2 regions of the Paenibacillus sp. FSL R10-2734 genome follow, and region 2 is predicted to be linked to the other one. Evidence: riboswitches for the same ligand, from Rfam matches in the RefSeq annotation. Region 2 holds a riboswitch; the other holds the start of a gene.

Region 1 (8,425 bases), 3.2 Mb from region 2:
AAGAAAAGACGTTGCCTTCTTTCCAGATGACAACCCTTTCTCGTAGAAATGAACAGTTCATTTCCTCATCCTATCACAATCCGAACGGCTTGAAAAATGCTTTTACATTCTTCGCTAAATCCCATCCAGAAGAAAAGCAGCATCGCAATAAGCGATACTGCCAGTTATTCTCTATTTTTTGACTAACACTCGATTGAAAGTAAATCCCAGTTATTCCGACTCAATTTCTGCCCGTGCGGCCTCTAGTGCGTTGCCAAGATCAGCAATCAAATCCTCTGCATGTTCAATGCCGACGGAGAAACGCAGCAAACGATCGTCTACACCCACAGCATTCCGAATTTCTACAGGAATATCAGCATGCGTTTGTACTGCCGGGTAAGTCATAAGTGACTCTACGCCGCCCAGGCTCTCTGCGAATGCAATAAGACGGATGTGACGAAGAAGCGGTTCTACATATCTGGCATCCTTTAATTTGAAAGAAAAAATCCCGGTATTACCTGAGGACTGGCGATTCTGAATTTCAAATCCCGGATGATCTGGCAGGCCTGGATGGAACACTTCCGCAATCGCTGGATGCTCCAGCAAATAGTGAGCAATTGCCAGCGCATTACTCTCGTGCCGCTCCATACGCAAAGCCAAGGTCTTCATGCCTCTCATCAGCTGATAACTGTCTGTTGGCCCAAGAACAGCGCCAATAGAGTTATGTAGAATAGCTATTTCAGCGGATAGTTCAGCCCCTTTAGAGACGATAAGACCGGCAAGCACATCATTGTGTCCGCCCAAATATTTGGTGGCACTATGGACTACAATATCTGCACCTAATTCCAGAGGACGCTGGAAGAATGGAGTCAGCAGCGTGTTGTCTACAATAGTAAGTAGCTCATGATGACGAGCCCAAGTAGCAACGGCTTCAATATCAGTGATCATCATTAGTGGATTCGTTGGTGTTTCAATAAATACAGCTTTCGTATTCGGACGACGCGTAGCTTCCAGTGCATCCAAATCATTCGTATCTACATAAGAAGCAGTGATTCCAAACTTAGACATTATCCGTTCCAGCAGACGATAGGTACCACCGTAAAGATCCAGTGAAACGATCAGATGATCGCCTTGAGCGAACAAGGTAAGGACCGTTTGTATAGCTGCCATCCCTGAGCTACAAGCAAATCCTGCATCTCCGGACTCCAGTTCGGCAGCTGCATTTTCAAGCACTGAACGGGTTGGACTCTTGGTACGGCTATAATCAAACCCTGTACTCTGACCGAGCTTCGGATGACGAAATGCCGTTGCATTATAAATCGGAAAATTAATTGCTCCTGTAGCCGGATCTTCTTGAGAACCTATCTGAGCCAGTCTACTTTCAATCCTAAGTTTGTCATCCATGATTAATGCCTCCTAATTATAATGTAGCGCTGTTATTAATAAACAATCGGGTCGATATCATAAGGTGTTTCTTGATATACATAGTAATTGAGCCAGTTAGAGAATAATAAATTGGCATGCGCACGCCATACAGCTGGAGGCGTTCGATCCGGATCGTCTTTAGGGAAGTAATGTTTCGGCAAGGCCATCTCCATCCCTCTAGCTACATCACGGTCATATTCCCATTTCAAGGATAAAGGGTCGTATTCGGAATGTCCGGTCACAAATATTTGTTTACCGTCGTTTGTAGCCACCAGATACATACCAGCTTCTTCGGATTCCGCTAGAATCTGCAGATCTGGGTTATTCTCAATATCTTCACGGGAGACATCGGTATGACGGGAGTGCGGTACATGGAACACCTCGTCAAAGCCGCGCAACAATTTAATGTTATTTTGATTAATCGTATGAGCGAAGACGCCAAAGCATTTTTCAGGCAATGCCACTTTACGAACACCAAAATGATGATGTAAGCCTGCTTGTGCCGCCCAACAGATATGCATGGTTGAAGTTACATTGTCCTTGCTCCATTCAAAGATCTCTTTCAATTCTTCCCAATACGATACATCCTCGAACTCCATTTGTTCTACAGGAGCACCTGTAACGATTAGGCCGTCTAAGCGGCGGTGACTAATCTCGTCAAAGGTTTTGTAAAAGCTCTTCAAATGTTCAGCAGAAGTATTCTTGGAAGTATGGGAACGTGGATGCAGTAGCGTAACATCAACTTGTAGTGGCGAATTTCCAATTAAACGCAGTAATTGAGTCTCTGTCGTCTCTTTAGTCGGCATGAGGTTCAGAATAGCAATCCGTAGTGGACGGATATCCTGATGGAAAGCCTGACTTTCGTCCATCACAAAAATATTTTCTCCGGATAGTACTTCTTTTGCCGGTAAACTGTCGGGAATTTTAATTGGCATTGTCTTTCCACTCCTTAGCTGATTTTAATTGTATTACCGCACTTCGGCTTGCTGAACAATAAAAAGACCCTTCTCGGAAATCGAGAAAGGTCATATCTACAGTCATATGCGCCTCTCTCATCTGCCAGAATTATTCTGACGACGATTTAGGCGTCAGCAGAAATTCCGCAAGATTTAGCACCGTGCGTTTACACGCCGGTTGCCGGGTTTCATAGGGCTAGTCCCTCCACCTGCTCTTGATAAGATTTAGCTGTATTCAATTAAATTACTTTAAAATTCACTTTAAATCATGAACCTCCTTTTCGTCAAGTCCATACAATGCTGAAGAAGCCTCAAAATCACAATAAATTTGCTTGAAAGAGGCATACTCCGTTGTTATACTAGACAAGTATTTCATACCTGAACGAAAAGAGAGGTGAGAAGAAGGATGGAAGGCGACCCTAGCTCGCAATTAAGTGTACAGAATGAGCAACCACACAGGATAATCATCAGCTTGCCGGCGGCGGGAGCAGTTCTTCTTCATGCCCTCGAAATGTCATTTGGCCTTATGTATTGATTGTAACCCCGGCCAAGCTGATTTTTTTCTCTGTGCTTAATTAGCAGTCCCTGGTGAAGACCTGGGGACAGGAGGAGTGAAATCAGATGAAAATCCGGCTGGTGAATGCAGGGGTTTTTACACCTATTGATGAAATTGATGAAACACTGACACCCCCAACGGAAGGGTTCTATTGGATTGATGCCGATGTGGAGGATTTGGAGCTACTTCAGCCCTTGTTCAATCTACATGATCTTGCTGTTGAGGATTGCCTTAGCGAAGAGGATCAGCGTCCAAAGATCGAAATATACGAAAGTCACTACTTTATTGTTGTAAATAGCATCCGCTTTGATGATGAGGAAATTTTCCTTCGAGCGCTCAATGTATTCCTTGGAAGACATTACATCATCACTGTAACGAAACAAAAGATCAATGAACTGCGAATCCTGAAGCCTATGCTCTGGGAGCAAGAGGTAAATGAGCCGGATATGTTCCTTTACTTACTTATTGACCTTGTCGTGGATAACTACTTCTCCGTCGGCGACCGGATTGAGGCTCGAATTGAGAAGCTGGAAGAAGATATCCTCATGCACACCAAGAAGTCACATCTCAGCGAAATTATCGGTCTACGAAGTGAGATTCTATGGTTGAAGAAGATGTTGGGCCCACAGAAAGAGGTTATTAATACCCTCAATAAAAAAGACCTCCGTCTGATTGATGATCAGCTGCAAAAATATTTTAGCGACATTTATGAAAATGCGGTTAAAATATCTGAAACCTTCGAGACGTACCGCGATCTCATGGGCAACTTACGAGAGGCATACCAATCCAGTATTGCCAACCGCGCGAATGAAATTATGAGAGTGTTTACTGCGATCACAACAATATTCATGCCCCTGACCGTAATTACCGGAATCTATGGTATGAACTTTGATCATATGCCTGAGCTTCATACGAAATACGGCTATTTTGGCGTTATAGGCGTTATGTTGACGTTAGGCTGTGGAATGCTGTATGTATTCCGCAAGAAGGAATGGCTATGAACCAAATTGGACGAATAAGCAAGACGAAGGCCCTGTAACCGTAAGGTATAAGGAAGCCTTCGTCTTTTTAGTATGCGGAATTACAATTAAAAGCTGGTCGCCATACTCACTTTATTCGTTTGCTCTCGACGGAAACGGATGCGGATCAACCGCAATCGCTCATAATATGAATCCAACCCTTCAGCAGGCGAAAAACCCTCTCCGTACACCTTATGTAGCACCGGTTTTAAGAAGAGATCTCCATGCTCCACATAGGCATTCCAAACCGCTTCCTGCTCATTCTGCGGCATATTGCTAAGCTCCACGACGATTAGTTTCTCTACGGAATAACCTTCTCTCTCAAGTTCCTCTACCGCTTCAATCAGTTCACGGCGGTTCACTCCACTATTCAGCTTAAGCTGTTCCATGCTCAATCCATTCTCGATCCCCTGTAGCAGAATTCGACGTAAGCGCAGTCGTTCAAGCTGCTTCTTATATTTGACCTCTTTCTGTTTATAAAGCCAAGATACAAAAGGCTCCTCTTCGATTACTTCATGTACCCAATTCAGAGGAAAGGAATGTTCCCTTGCCACCGCTGTAGTGATAGCGAGCCAATCAGCCCCAAACTGTGCTACCTTCCCCTCTCCTACACCTGGAATCTGCAGCAGTTCCTCAGGCGTATGGGGTAGAAATGTGCTTAATAAGCGCAACAGACGATTGCTGGCGAGAATATAGGGCGCCTTCCGTTCACTCGAAGCTTTTCCACGGCGCCAAGTACATAACTCCTCATAAATAGCTTCATTCCCATGATGTTCGCTGTAATATTGAAGCTTAAGCTGCTCCTGATTACGTCCAGTAAGACTATCCTCCTCGTGGAATATCCCATCTATTAAGGGTCGATAGCCATCTCCCATCTTCACCGCCAGCTCATGCCTGTATACACAGAGCATTTCATTCCATGAACCGCCTTCATACCATAAATTCTCGATGCAATTCTCTCCACCTGAAAAATCACGCCAGCCCAGACTCCAGATTCCCTCCTCCTCTCCAATCCACAGCTGGGCGTACACCTCTTGATCCACTCCAGATATTCTGGATAAACGATTCATAAATACGATTTGCATATTCATCCCTTCCTTTCTCAACTTACAGCAAGCACTATAACCTCCCGGGCAGATCCTCCTTCGGAGCGAACCAATCCTTCTCAATCAGACCCCGAAACGCAAAAAAAGCACCTCTCTCACGATAAACGCGAAAGAGGTGCTCCCTCATTAAATGCTATACTGTTAGATCCTAGAATACCATATATTACCGAACAGTCAATGTCTTTTTATACTAGTTTCTAGCTAGAGCTAATGTAGCCAGTCCAATGGCTCCAGCAAGCCCTGCATTGTCTCCAAGACCCGGTGACACAACATAATTCTCGATGTCGACATTAAGTGATGGATGCTGAACATATCCGCTCAATAGCTCTTGCAGCTTAGTACGAATTAACGGGAACAAGTGGCTTTGTTTCATGACACCACCGCCCATTACGATTTTTTGAGGAGACAGAATCAGCACATAGTTCATGAGTGCATGCGCAAGATAGTGAGCTTCCATCTCCCATGCTGGATGGTCCACTGGTAACTCGCCTGCCGGTTGTCCCCACCGTTTACCGATCCCCGGACCTGCGGCTAACCCTTCAAGGCAATCACCATGATATGGACAGTAACCCTCAAACGTATCCTCTGGATGTCTACGAACTAGAATATGTCCCATCTCAGGATGAGATAATCCATGTACCATCTGACCGCCTACAACCGCTCCCGCTCCAATGCCTGTCCCAACCGTAATATAAAGGCAGCTGTCCAAACCTTTAGCCGCTCCCCATTTACTCTCAGCAAGTGCCGCACCATTCACATCCGTATCAAACCCAATCGGCACATTAAATTGCTCTGCCATAGTACCTACTAGATTATATTGTCCCCAGTGAGGTTTTGGTGTCGTTGTTATATAACCATAAGTAGGGCTGTCCAGCACGGGATCAATCGGTCCAAAAGATCCTATTCCGAAAGCTTCTACATTCTTCCCTTTAAAATAGTTTATTACTAATCCCATCGTTTCTTCCGGAGTAGTAGTCGGAAAGCTTACCCGATCAACAATGGTACCGTCCTCATAACCAATCCCACATACAAACTTTGTTCCGCCTGCTTCAATCGCTCCTAATAGCTTCACAGCAATTATCTCCCTTTCTCTAGTTAGAAGTTGATACGCTACCCATAAATAATATCATTCAAAAAAGCAATCACCAGCCCTAATTATACGTTGAATGAAGCGCTATCACAACAATAAAACTCCCTCCATGCATCTTTGCATGAAGGGAGTTCCTCCTTATCCCAAATCGCCTAACTCAATCTGTACAATGCCTCGCTCATCTTGCACCTCAGCAATCAAGTGCATCAGGCTGCCGAACTCCAGCTCTTGAAATTTGCGCGCGGCTGTTTCCCGCTGTAGTTGCCACAAGGCTTCTGTCAGCTCGCAGACTACCGGTACATCGCAACGGATTTCAGCTAGCTCTCGCGATAAATGCAGCATATCCAGATCTGCTTCGATTTTGGTACGCACACCTTTAGGAAGCAAGTGCAGATTCTCAATTACACCTTCAACTGTACCGTATTCGGTTAACAGTTTCAGTGCAGTTTTCTCACCAATCCCTTTTACCCCTGGATAGTTGTCACTGGTATCGCCCATAAAGCCCTTCAGGTCAATCACCTGTCTAGGGGTTAGACCCTTTTCCTCCAGCAACTCTGCAAGGTCATACACTTTATAGTTAGAGCGTCCTTTTTTCATGATTACGACCTTAACGTTCTCATCAATGAGCTGAAGCATATCATGGTCACCCGTCAAAATATATACCTCGGAATTTTCACTGTAACAAGAAGCTAACGTACCAATGCAATCATCCGCTTCATAGCCTGCAAGTCCGATATTCGGAACACCTAGCTCAGCTACTACATCTTTTACCAGATCGAACTGTGGAATCAGCTCTAATGGTGCCTCAATCCGATTCGATTTGTACCCATCATATTTCTCTGTGCGGAACGTTCCTTTGCCCATATCCCAGCAGCATACGACGTGAGAAGGCTCAAATGTGCTTACCGCATCGAAAAAATACTGTAAAAAACCATACACTGCATTCGTCGGTAATCCAGCTTTTGTCTTGCGAATATATCCTCCATAAGAGGTCGCATAAAAGGCCCGGAACAGCAGAGCCATTCCATCTACAAGCATTACACGGCCCGTTGTTTCTGCTCTCATGTATAAACCTCTCCTCTAATCGTTCTATTAATATTAAGCATTTGTCCAAGCTATTGCACAAAGAGTATTCTAACAGAAAATACTTGATCTGATAAGGGATCATAAAGTTACACATATGGGAGCATATTCTTATCCTTTGAAATTAACAGCTCAACTTTCGCAGCTCAAATCTCCAAACAAACCCTTGATGAGTCCTCCGAGTGTCCGGCATCACTTGATTGACGCCGTTCGTATTCCAACGCTAAATAACGGCTGAATATGCATGTCGTTTCCTTCACATACAAAAATGCTCCCCTTCATTGGTAATTCATCTCAGGTAACTCAATTCTCCTTTTCCAATCTTCAGTTGAGAGAGATATAAAAAAACTTTTCCAATCCAGAAACAAACTTTTTAGGTTACCTCATACGTCTTGCTTATGTAAGAGACAAACAAGAATAAACGGAGGTTTGGAAGATGAAAAAACAGTTTGCAAAAAAAATTCCTTATTTAGTACTGGCGGGTTTCATTTGTGCCGTTGGAATCGGAGCGCCACAAATTTCATTAGCAAAACAGACAAACTCAGCTCCAAAAGTGGTGAATCAGCAGTCCGAAAAAACATTACAAAAAATAGAAATTGGTCAAAAAATTAAAGTACCCGAATTTAAACTGAAGGAAAACACGTATGTACTTGATTACAAAATATCCGATGTTACCGGTGACTCCGTTAAAGACCAAGTGATTTTGGTCGGGATAAAAGAAAAAATTGATGGAAAACTGGATGCGTACGCGAGCAATTTATCCGTCATCGTGCAAGATGGAAAAACCAACAGATACTATAAATATGATTGGGTGTACAAAGGAACGGACGGAAAATTGTATGGAGAACTTGGAAGAGAACCGAATTTGATTATCGGTGACTATACAGGTAACAAAGTGAACGATATTATCACAACAGCCCCTCAAGGAGGAAATGGTGGATACGTGGATCATCTGTTCTTAACATGGGAAGGGAATAAACTTAAAGATGTTTTGGCAAAGGATGTTGTAGCGGATAACCAAGAACTATACACTAATTCTCAAGCAAACTTCAGTTTGAAATTGCCCGCTTCATGGAAAGGACATTACAAGACAAGCCAATATGCAGGTGCAAGTGCAAATAAAATCATACCGTTGGCTAAGCATGTAGTGCAGTTCGATTATACGACAAAGGATCGAAAAGATGCTGAAATGCTGCTGATGATCTCCGTAT
Region 2 (8,425 bases):
GTATGGCGAGCACCGCATGAAATTTATCGCCGATCTCTGATGGACCCTATGCTGGTACAACAAATGCATGGGCTTGCGAAGGAAGATGACATCTGGTTCTGGGCCTATTCTACGGAAAAGGTCCACAAACAGGATAACTGGGATGGGGATGTCACAGGCAGAGAATGGCTTAAATTCGGTTATCACACCGAAGATGATGAGCTTCGGCATAAGCTGCTGCTTCGCCTTCAAGATATGGGTGGTCTGGAGATTACCAACTCTTCTCCGCATAATTTGGAGATCAATCCTCTAGGTGTGAATAAAGCAACCGGAATCATGGAAGTCTGCAAGCTGCTTGGGCTAGAGATGTCCCAAGTTATAGCGGTTGGTGATAGTCTCAACGACCTTGCAGCGATTCAGCAGGCAGGGCTTGGGGTCGCCATGGGCAACGCTCAGGAGACGGTTAAAGAAGAGGCTGATGCTGTGGTGGCATCGAATAATAATGACGGAATCGCCGAAGTCATTCAAAAATATATTTTTAATGAAGCTGTTTCGAAGTGAATCCATAGAGCATATTTGCTATTAGGAGGTTAAGGTATTGACGATCCTGGGTTGGATTCTAATTATTGCTTTATTCGCCGTAGGACTGGCCGGTGCTGTGTATCCTATCCTGCCGGGTGCGCTTGCGATTTATCTTGCCTTTTTTGTATACGGCTGGTTCTTTTCTTTCGAACCCTTTGGTGTTTGGTTTTGGATTATTCAAACGCTGATCGTTGTGGTTCTATTCGTAGCTGATTACGTTGTAGGAGCGTGGGGTGTTAAGAAGTTCGGCGGCTCACGGTCATCGATTATCGGGAGTACGATTGGGCTAATCCTTGGTCCATTTGTAATCCCGGCCTTTGGCCTTATTATTGGTCCGTTTCTGGGTGCCTTTATTGGAGAATTGATCGTGGGTTCTTCACCAGCTAAAGCTGCCAAGGTAAGTGTAGGATCAATACTTGGGTTGTTTAGTAGTACTGTTGTCAAAATTGTGCTACAAATTATAATGGTCGTCCTCTTCTTTATATGGGTCGTCCGGTTTTAATTTTAACAGTGAAGAAGGGGAAATGGTTTGTCCAAGAAAGAGTCTTTCGTAAAAGGCACGCTTATCCTTGCTGCTGCAGCTTTGGTGGCAAGGGTACTCGGGCTTGTTCAGCGGGTGCCGCTGGATCATATTTTTGATGATGTGGGGAGAGCATCGTTTGGGGTTTCGAACAATATCTATTTGATGCTGCTAACCGTGGCTACAGCAGGTATTCCAAGTACACTCAGTAAAATGGTCTCCGAGCGGTACGCCCTGAATCGCCCAGAAGAGGCGAGACAAGTGTATCATGCAGCATTGCTATTTTCAGTAGTAGCAGGAGTAATCATGACTGCCTTGCTGTACATAGGCGCTCCGTTCTATGCGACACATATTGCTGATGTACCTGAATCAGCGATGGCAGTTAGAGCGATTGCACCTGCACTTTTACTGTTTCCGGCGATTGCCATGATGCGTGGATATTTTCAAGGGCGCAACAACATGATGGCTGGTGGTATCTCTCAGATCGTAGAGCAGTTTGCTCGCGTACTAGTCGCTATTTTACTAGCTTATATTCTATTACAGCAGGGTTATAACAATACAACGATTGCTGCTGGAGCATCCTTCGGTAGCGTAATTGGTAGTATTGCAGCCTTTGGTATCATGATTTATTTTGCAATCAAGCTGCGCCGAGAGGACAAACAGCAGGGTTTAAATTATGAGACCACTCAAAAATTACCGATTTGGGGAATTTACAAGGATATTTTTACACTTTCGATTCCGATCGTGCTTTCTTCGCTTACGATTCCAGTAGTGAATGTAATTGACACTTCTTTAGCTGTTCCGCTGCTTATCGATCAGATGGGTAGAGAGAGTGCAACAGCAGCTTTGGGTATACTAACCACGCGTGCACAAAGTGTGGCCGGAATTCCACCGGTACTAGCCATTGCGCTAGGAACCTCGCTGATTCCAATCATTTCAGCTGCTTATGCTCGTCGTGATGAGGGACACCTGAAGAAGCAAATTACACTTGCTTTGCGGATTTCTATCCTGACAGGGATGCCAATTGTATTGGCGCTTGTGGCTGCGTCCTATTCTGTGAATGGATTATTGTTCAGTAGCTTGGACGGAAGTGGAATTGTGGCAATGCTTACGATTGGAACGATCTTTCAGATCACTATGATGACAACGAACTCCATTTTGCTCGGTATGGGCAAATCACGTATTTCAATGTATTATGTGCTAGTGGGTATTATTGTTAAATTAGTTGCAAGCTTCTTCCTGAGTAAGGTATTTGGGATCTACGGGATTATCGGTGCAACAGCACTTTGTTTCGTAGTCATTACTATTCTTAACTTACGGATGCTGAAAACCATTGTACCTTTCGAAATTATGGGCAAACGTTGGGGCGGTTTCGCGATCGCAGTCCTTGTATCCGGTGGAATTGGTTTTGGTTTGAACGAAGCTGGAATTCTGTTAACAGATCTAATGCCTGCACGTCTGGCGTTTCTGATTACTTGTCTTGTTGTAGGAGTCGCAGTAGTTGTTATTTATCTGGTAATGCTAGTTGTACTGGGTGTGCTTACTAAACAGGAAGTCTCCAGTTATCCGCGTGCTCTGCAAAAATTGCTCCATCCGCTGATGAAATTACAGCCTGCACGTGTTCGTATGAGAGAATAGGTTTGACTTCTGCATGACATTTTGCTTCACTTAGAGAATAGAAGTTTGACAGATATGTGAATGAAAGGACTGAGAAAGCTATGGACAAAATTAGTTCTCCTGCTGAATTTCAGGTAGCCATTCAATCTCCACGATTAACAATAGCCATCTTCAAGGCGGACTGGTGCTCGGATTGTAAATATATCGATCCTTTCATCCCTGAGGTAGAACAAGCCTTTGCAGATCGTCTAACGCTGGTTGAGGTTGACGTTGATGCTGTGGGTGATGTTAGCCAGGAACAAAATATTATGGGGATTCCAAGCTTCGTCGCGTATTCCGATGGTCGCGAATTGGTTAGATTCGTTAATAAATTACGTAAATCCCGCGAGGAAATTGAGAATTTCCTGGATAAAGCGGTTCAAGTGTATCAAAGCCTTCAACAGTAATTTCGGGAAACCACCGCTTTCGCCTGTTCGAGCAAAAGCGGTGTTTTTTTTAAAATGCTTCTTCATTACTAAAAACTGCGGGTGATATTTTTTGACGACAAATCAGTTGAAATGGCTTAGTTATCTTACTTGCCTTATCATGTTCCTCGCTGTACTTGGGGGAGCTGTAGTAACGAAGACTGGATCGGGATTGGAATGTGGAAATGAATGGCCGCTCTGTCATGGGAAGCTGATTCCGGCCTATACGGTAGGCTCGCTGATTGAATACACCCATCGCTTGTTCAGCGGATTGGCAGGGTTATTGTCACTTGCCTCAATGTTTGCTTTTTGGCGTTATGCTCGTAATCGGCGGGACTTGTTGGCATATGCATTCATGACTTTGCTGTTTGTAATTGTTCAAGGTGGTATGGGAGCGCTTGCAGTAATTAAATCCCAATCTGCCGCTGTAATGGCACTTCATATGGGCTTCTCCTTGATCGCTTTTTCGAGCTCTCTGATGCTGGCACTTGGAACGAAAAGGCGGCATGAAGCAGGCGAATACGATCATAAGTTGGAAACTCAGAAGAAGCCAGTAAGCAAGGCTTTCCGTAATTTAACCTGCTTTACGGCTTTATATTCCTATGTTGTCGTTTATATTGGAGCCTTTGTGAGTCATACGGATTCACGCGGTGGATGTTCTGGCTGGCCGCTCTGTAACGGTGAGTGGGTTCCCGAGCTTTCCGGGGGAGTGGGTATTGTTTTTACGCACCGAATTGCAGCGTTGATTTTATTCATTCTTACCGCGGTGCTTGGACATTTAGCTTTTTGGAAACATAAGGATTACCCAGAGCTAAGAGCTCTTGGCGTAGCTGCTGTTCTGCTGTGCTTGATGCAGGTGTTTAGTGGGGCTGCTGTTGTTTATACGCTAGATAATGAAAGATTGTACATATTTGCTGCCTTAACTCATATTTTGTTGATTGCTTGTTTGTTTGGTGTTCTATGCTATATGAGTGTAAGAGTCTGGCAGCTGAGTAGAACGAGAAATGACGTTTTTCGAAAATAATCCAACCCATCGTGAGATACTGTTGTAACGCCCTAGGTAGAAAGTTCCCTCCGTGGATAGAGTCGCTTTACCTGCGGAATAATAAAGTGAAAATCGGTATATCGTGGTGCTGGACAAAACTTTAGGAGGACTGGGATATGCTGCGGGTATTACTTGGAGAGCCGCCTCGAAAGAACAGCGGTGTATTGGCTGATGCGATGGAGAACATGGCCACTTTTGCCGCCTTACTGCGTAAGGAAATGAGCGCCCATGAGGATAATGACCATGAATACCGCAAACTGGAGATTTGGACACGTGGATTAATCTCCTCATTGGATGAATTGGAGCAAAGCTGGTTCGCTGCTGCTTTTTACCGGAAATTAGTAATCGCAGGTTATATGGATGATATGTCACCAGTGGAACAGGGCGATTACGCACGTTATGTTTATTTTTATAAAAATGGATTTATCCGTGTGTTTTCTCTGCTGGACAAGCTTGGAACGGTGCTGAATCATTTTTATGACCTCAAAACATCCAAATTAAAAACGCACTTCTCTTATTTTACAGTGCTTCGTCAACTTCAATTATTGAATGTGCATCCTGCGCTAGCCGATCAACTGGAACAAATTAAGAACTCCTATCGAGACCCGTTGGAGAATCTACGTAAGCGCAGGAATGCTGAAATTCATTATATGAATTCTGAAATGCAGGATGATTTGTGGCAGCGTCATCAAGGCCTGCATGATAAAATTCAGCTTGAAGATCTGGATAGTCATCTTGAGGACTTAAAGCAATCCCTCGAAATGAACTGTAAAACATTAATCGCGGCATTCAGCTACAGTAATGAGCAGTTGCAGAAGGAAATAAGCAAGGGAAAGCGGGAAAGATCATAAGCGTTCAATATATTTCCTTTTGACAAAAAACAAGAAACTTACTATACTTATGCTTGCATAAAAGTCTGTACGAATTCCAACATAAAATTTCATACTCTATATCTTATCGAGAGTGGCGGAGGGATAGGCCCGATGAAGCCCGGCAACCGATTTGTATATGCGCGATAAGCGTTACGTACAAATGTCATGGTGCTAATTCCTACAATGACACAAGATTTGTGGTCGTTGGCAGATGAGAAGGCATTGTCATAATAAACACACAGGGCCTCTTGCGATCTGCATCGATCGTCGGAGGTTTTTTTGTATGGAATATGTGAAATATAAAGGGGGCGACAAGCGTTGATTAATCTAAAAGGAATAACAAAGGTATATGGAAAAGGCAGCGATGCGGCTACAGCACTTTCCGGATTGAATCTGTCTATCGAGAAAGGTGAAATATTCGGAGTCATCGGCCATTCTGGGGCGGGGAAAAGTACACTGATTCGCTGCATTAATCTGTTGGAGCGTCCGACAGAAGGAGAGGTTTGGGTAGATGGTGTTGAACTCACCAAGCTTACCCAAGGTCAGCTGCAGGAACAGCGGCGCAAGATTGGGATGATTTTTCAACATTTCAATCTGCTGTCTTCTGCAACTGTGTACGATAATATTGCTTTTCCGCTACGACTTACAGGCACCTCGAGAGCTGATATTGATACAAAAGTAAAAGACTTGCTTGCCCTAGTTGGGCTTGAAGAACACCGGGATAAGTATCCCTCTCAGTTATCAGGAGGACAAAAGCAACGGGTCGGCATCGCACGTGCACTCGCCAGCGACCCTGATGTGCTGCTGTGTGACGAGGCAACCTCTGCGCTTGATCCACAGACGACAGACTCGATACTTAAGCTGTTGCTCGATATTAATAAAAGGTTCCATCTGACCATTGTGCTGATCACTCATGAAATGCATGTGATTCAGAGCATTTGCGACCGTGTCGCTGTCATTCATGGTGGCGGTATTGTTGAGCAAGGTAAAGTTGCGGAGGTATTCCTGAAGCCGCAGCATGAGGTGACTCGCGATTTCATCCGCAGTGAATCGCAGAATGAGGGGCCTCTTCGAGCGGCGCTTGATGCAGCTGCTGGAGACAACTCTCAGGCTGTCAAAATTACTTTTTTCGGAGAGAAGACCTATGGTTCAGCACTTTCCGATGTAGTACGTGAAACGGGTGTTAGCTTTGCCATTCTGCATGGCACCATCTCAACGATTAAAGATGTACCTTATGGCCAAATGATTGTTCGTTTCGAAGGTCCAACTGAAGCGATCGCTGTTACGATAGCCGAACTAACTGCCCAAGGTCTTGAAGTGGAGGTGATTTCGTAATGAATTTCGCAGATTTAAATTGGCAAGAAATGATGGATGCTACAGTTGCTACTCTGAAAATGATAGTTTTTTCCGGATTGTTCACAATTATTCTTGGTTTACCACTCGGAATTCTATTGTATTTATGCGAGAGATCGAATAGTATAGTAATCAGAGTAATTTACTCGGTCTTATCATTACTTGTAAATATCCTACGTTCCGTACCGTTTATTATTTTGATGGTGGCATTAATTCCTTTTACCAAAGAAATTGTCGGAACTTCCATTGGAGTACTCGGTACGATCCCACCGCTGGTGATTGGAGCAGCTCCATTCTTTGCTCGCTTGGTGGAGACGGCGCTAAGAGAAGTGGATCGTGGGGTAATCGAAGCGGCGCAAGGAATGGGAGCATCCACGAATCAGATCGTTATGCGTGTTCTTTTGCCAGAAGCTCGTCCAGGTTTGATCGCTGGGGTTACGATCACACTGGTTACACTGGTCTCCTATACGGCAATGGCTGGCCAGGTTGGGGGCGGCGGACTTGGTGATCTAGCGATTCGTTATGGCTATCTCCGCTATGAGACGGAAATTATGCTTATTTCTATAACGTTTATTGTAATACTGGTGCAGCTACTACAAATGGCCGGTGATCGACTAGTACGACATTTCACACGGAAATAAGGTAAATCCATATATAGCCTTATTCATACAAATAACAGATAAGAGGGGGATTTAAAATGAAAAAATTACTACTTACTTTTTTTAGTTTGACATTGGTTGCGGTGCTTGCGGCTTGCGGCAATAACAATAATGCTTCTAACTCGGCTGCTACTAATGCACCTGACAATGGTGCTGCAACTGGGTCAACTACAGAACCAGTGAAATTGGTTGTCGGTGCTTCACCTGTTCCTCACGCTGAGATCCTAAAAGCTATTGCTCCATTGCTAGAAGCTCAAGGAATTACACTGGAAATCAAAGAATTCACTGACTATGTTCAACCGAACGTACAGCTAGATGAGAAGCAGCTAGATGCTAACTTCTTCCAACACCAACCTTATCTTGATGACCAAAATAAAAATAATAAAACCGACCTGATCTCCGTTGCATCCGTTCACGTTGAGCCTTTTGGAGCTTATTCCAAAAAAATAAAATCGATCGATGAGTTGGCTGACGGTGCGAAAGTTGCCATTCCGAACGATGCTACTAATGGTGGTCGGGCGCTAATCCTACTTGCGAAAAATGGTTTGATTACATTGAAAGACGATACAAACATTGCTGCAACAAAAGCAGATATCATTGAAAACAAGAAAAATCTTAAAATCATTGAGTTGGAAGCAGCTATGCTCCCGCGACAACTGGATGAGGTTGACCTTGCTTTGATCAACACGAATTTTGCACTAGACGCTGGTCTTGTGCCAACAAAAGATGCTTTGTTCATCGAGGGTACGGATTCCCCTTATGCTAACATTCTGGTAACTCGTCAGGACAATAAAGACTCCGACGCGATCAAAAAGCTGGCCGCTGCACTGAATTCTCCAGAAGCTAAAGCTTTCATTGAAGAGAAGTACGAAGGTGCGATCATTCCAGCATTTTAAGTAATGAAGCTTATCTAATCTCTAAATACACATAGAACCCGCAGCCTAATGGCTAGCGGGTTCTATGTGTATGTTGTAGGGGAAGGGCAAATCCTCTATAATAAGAAAATCCCGATCTCCTGAAGTGGGGATCGGGATGGATATTGAATGGATTAGAATACTTGCATAACTTCTTGTACGCCTTCTACTTCTTCAAGAAGGGCGCGTTCAATCCCGGCTTTCAAGGTGATCGTGGAGCTTGGGCAGCTGCCGCAGGCACCCATAAGTTTCAACTTAACGATGCCGTCTTCTACATCGACCAGTTCAACGTCACCGCCATCGCGCTGCAGGAACGGACGAAGCTTATCCAGCACTTCCAATACTTCATCATACATTTCGGTGCTTTGTGCATTCTCACTCATTTCTCAATCACTCCTTTCGTAAGTTCATTATAGTACA

Evidence for each region. Region 2 has a riboswitch for S-adenosylmethionine ahead of NSS67_RS07690 (methionine ABC transporter ATP-binding protein). Riboswitches for the same ligand answer to the same signal wherever they lie in the genome.
Region 1: another riboswitch for S-adenosylmethionine. It lies ahead of metA (homoserine O-succinyltransferase); the one in region 2 lies ahead of NSS67_RS07690 (methionine ABC transporter ATP-binding protein).

What each region holds. Positions count from the first base shown of each region.
Region 1 covers NZ_CP150170.1:5,847,697-5,856,121, forward strand. The annotation lists gene NSS67_RS25390 (aminotransferase class I/II-fold pyridoxal phosphate-dependent enzyme) at 211-1,383, opposite strand; gene metA (homoserine O-succinyltransferase) at 1,419-2,339, opposite strand; SAM riboswitch class I at 2,454-2,585, opposite strand; gene corA (magnesium/cobalt transporter CorA) at 2,982-3,917, shown strand; gene NSS67_RS25405 (HRDC domain-containing protein) at 4,004-5,020, opposite strand; gene NSS67_RS25410 (ROK family protein) at 5,232-6,113, opposite strand; gene NSS67_RS25415 (5'-3' exonuclease H3TH domain-containing protein) at 6,270-7,196, opposite strand; gene NSS67_RS25420 (hypothetical protein) at 7,651-8,425, shown strand, end outside.
Region 2 covers NZ_CP150170.1:1,728,486-1,736,910, forward strand. The annotation lists gene NSS67_RS07660 (Cof-type HAD-IIB family hydrolase) at 1-540, shown strand, start outside; gene NSS67_RS07665 (DUF456 family protein) at 578-1,063, shown strand; gene NSS67_RS07670 (polysaccharide biosynthesis protein) at 1,091-2,719, shown strand; gene NSS67_RS07675 (thioredoxin family protein) at 2,800-3,144, shown strand; gene NSS67_RS07680 (heme A synthase) at 3,236-4,186, shown strand; gene NSS67_RS07685 (Cthe_2314 family HEPN domain-containing protein) at 4,324-5,058, shown strand; SAM riboswitch class I at 5,159-5,297, shown strand; gene NSS67_RS07690 (methionine ABC transporter ATP-binding protein) at 5,398-6,414, shown strand; gene NSS67_RS07695 (methionine ABC transporter permease) at 6,414-7,073, shown strand; gene NSS67_RS07700 (MetQ/NlpA family ABC transporter substrate-binding protein) at 7,130-7,987, shown strand; gene NSS67_RS07705 (NifU family protein) at 8,140-8,388, opposite strand.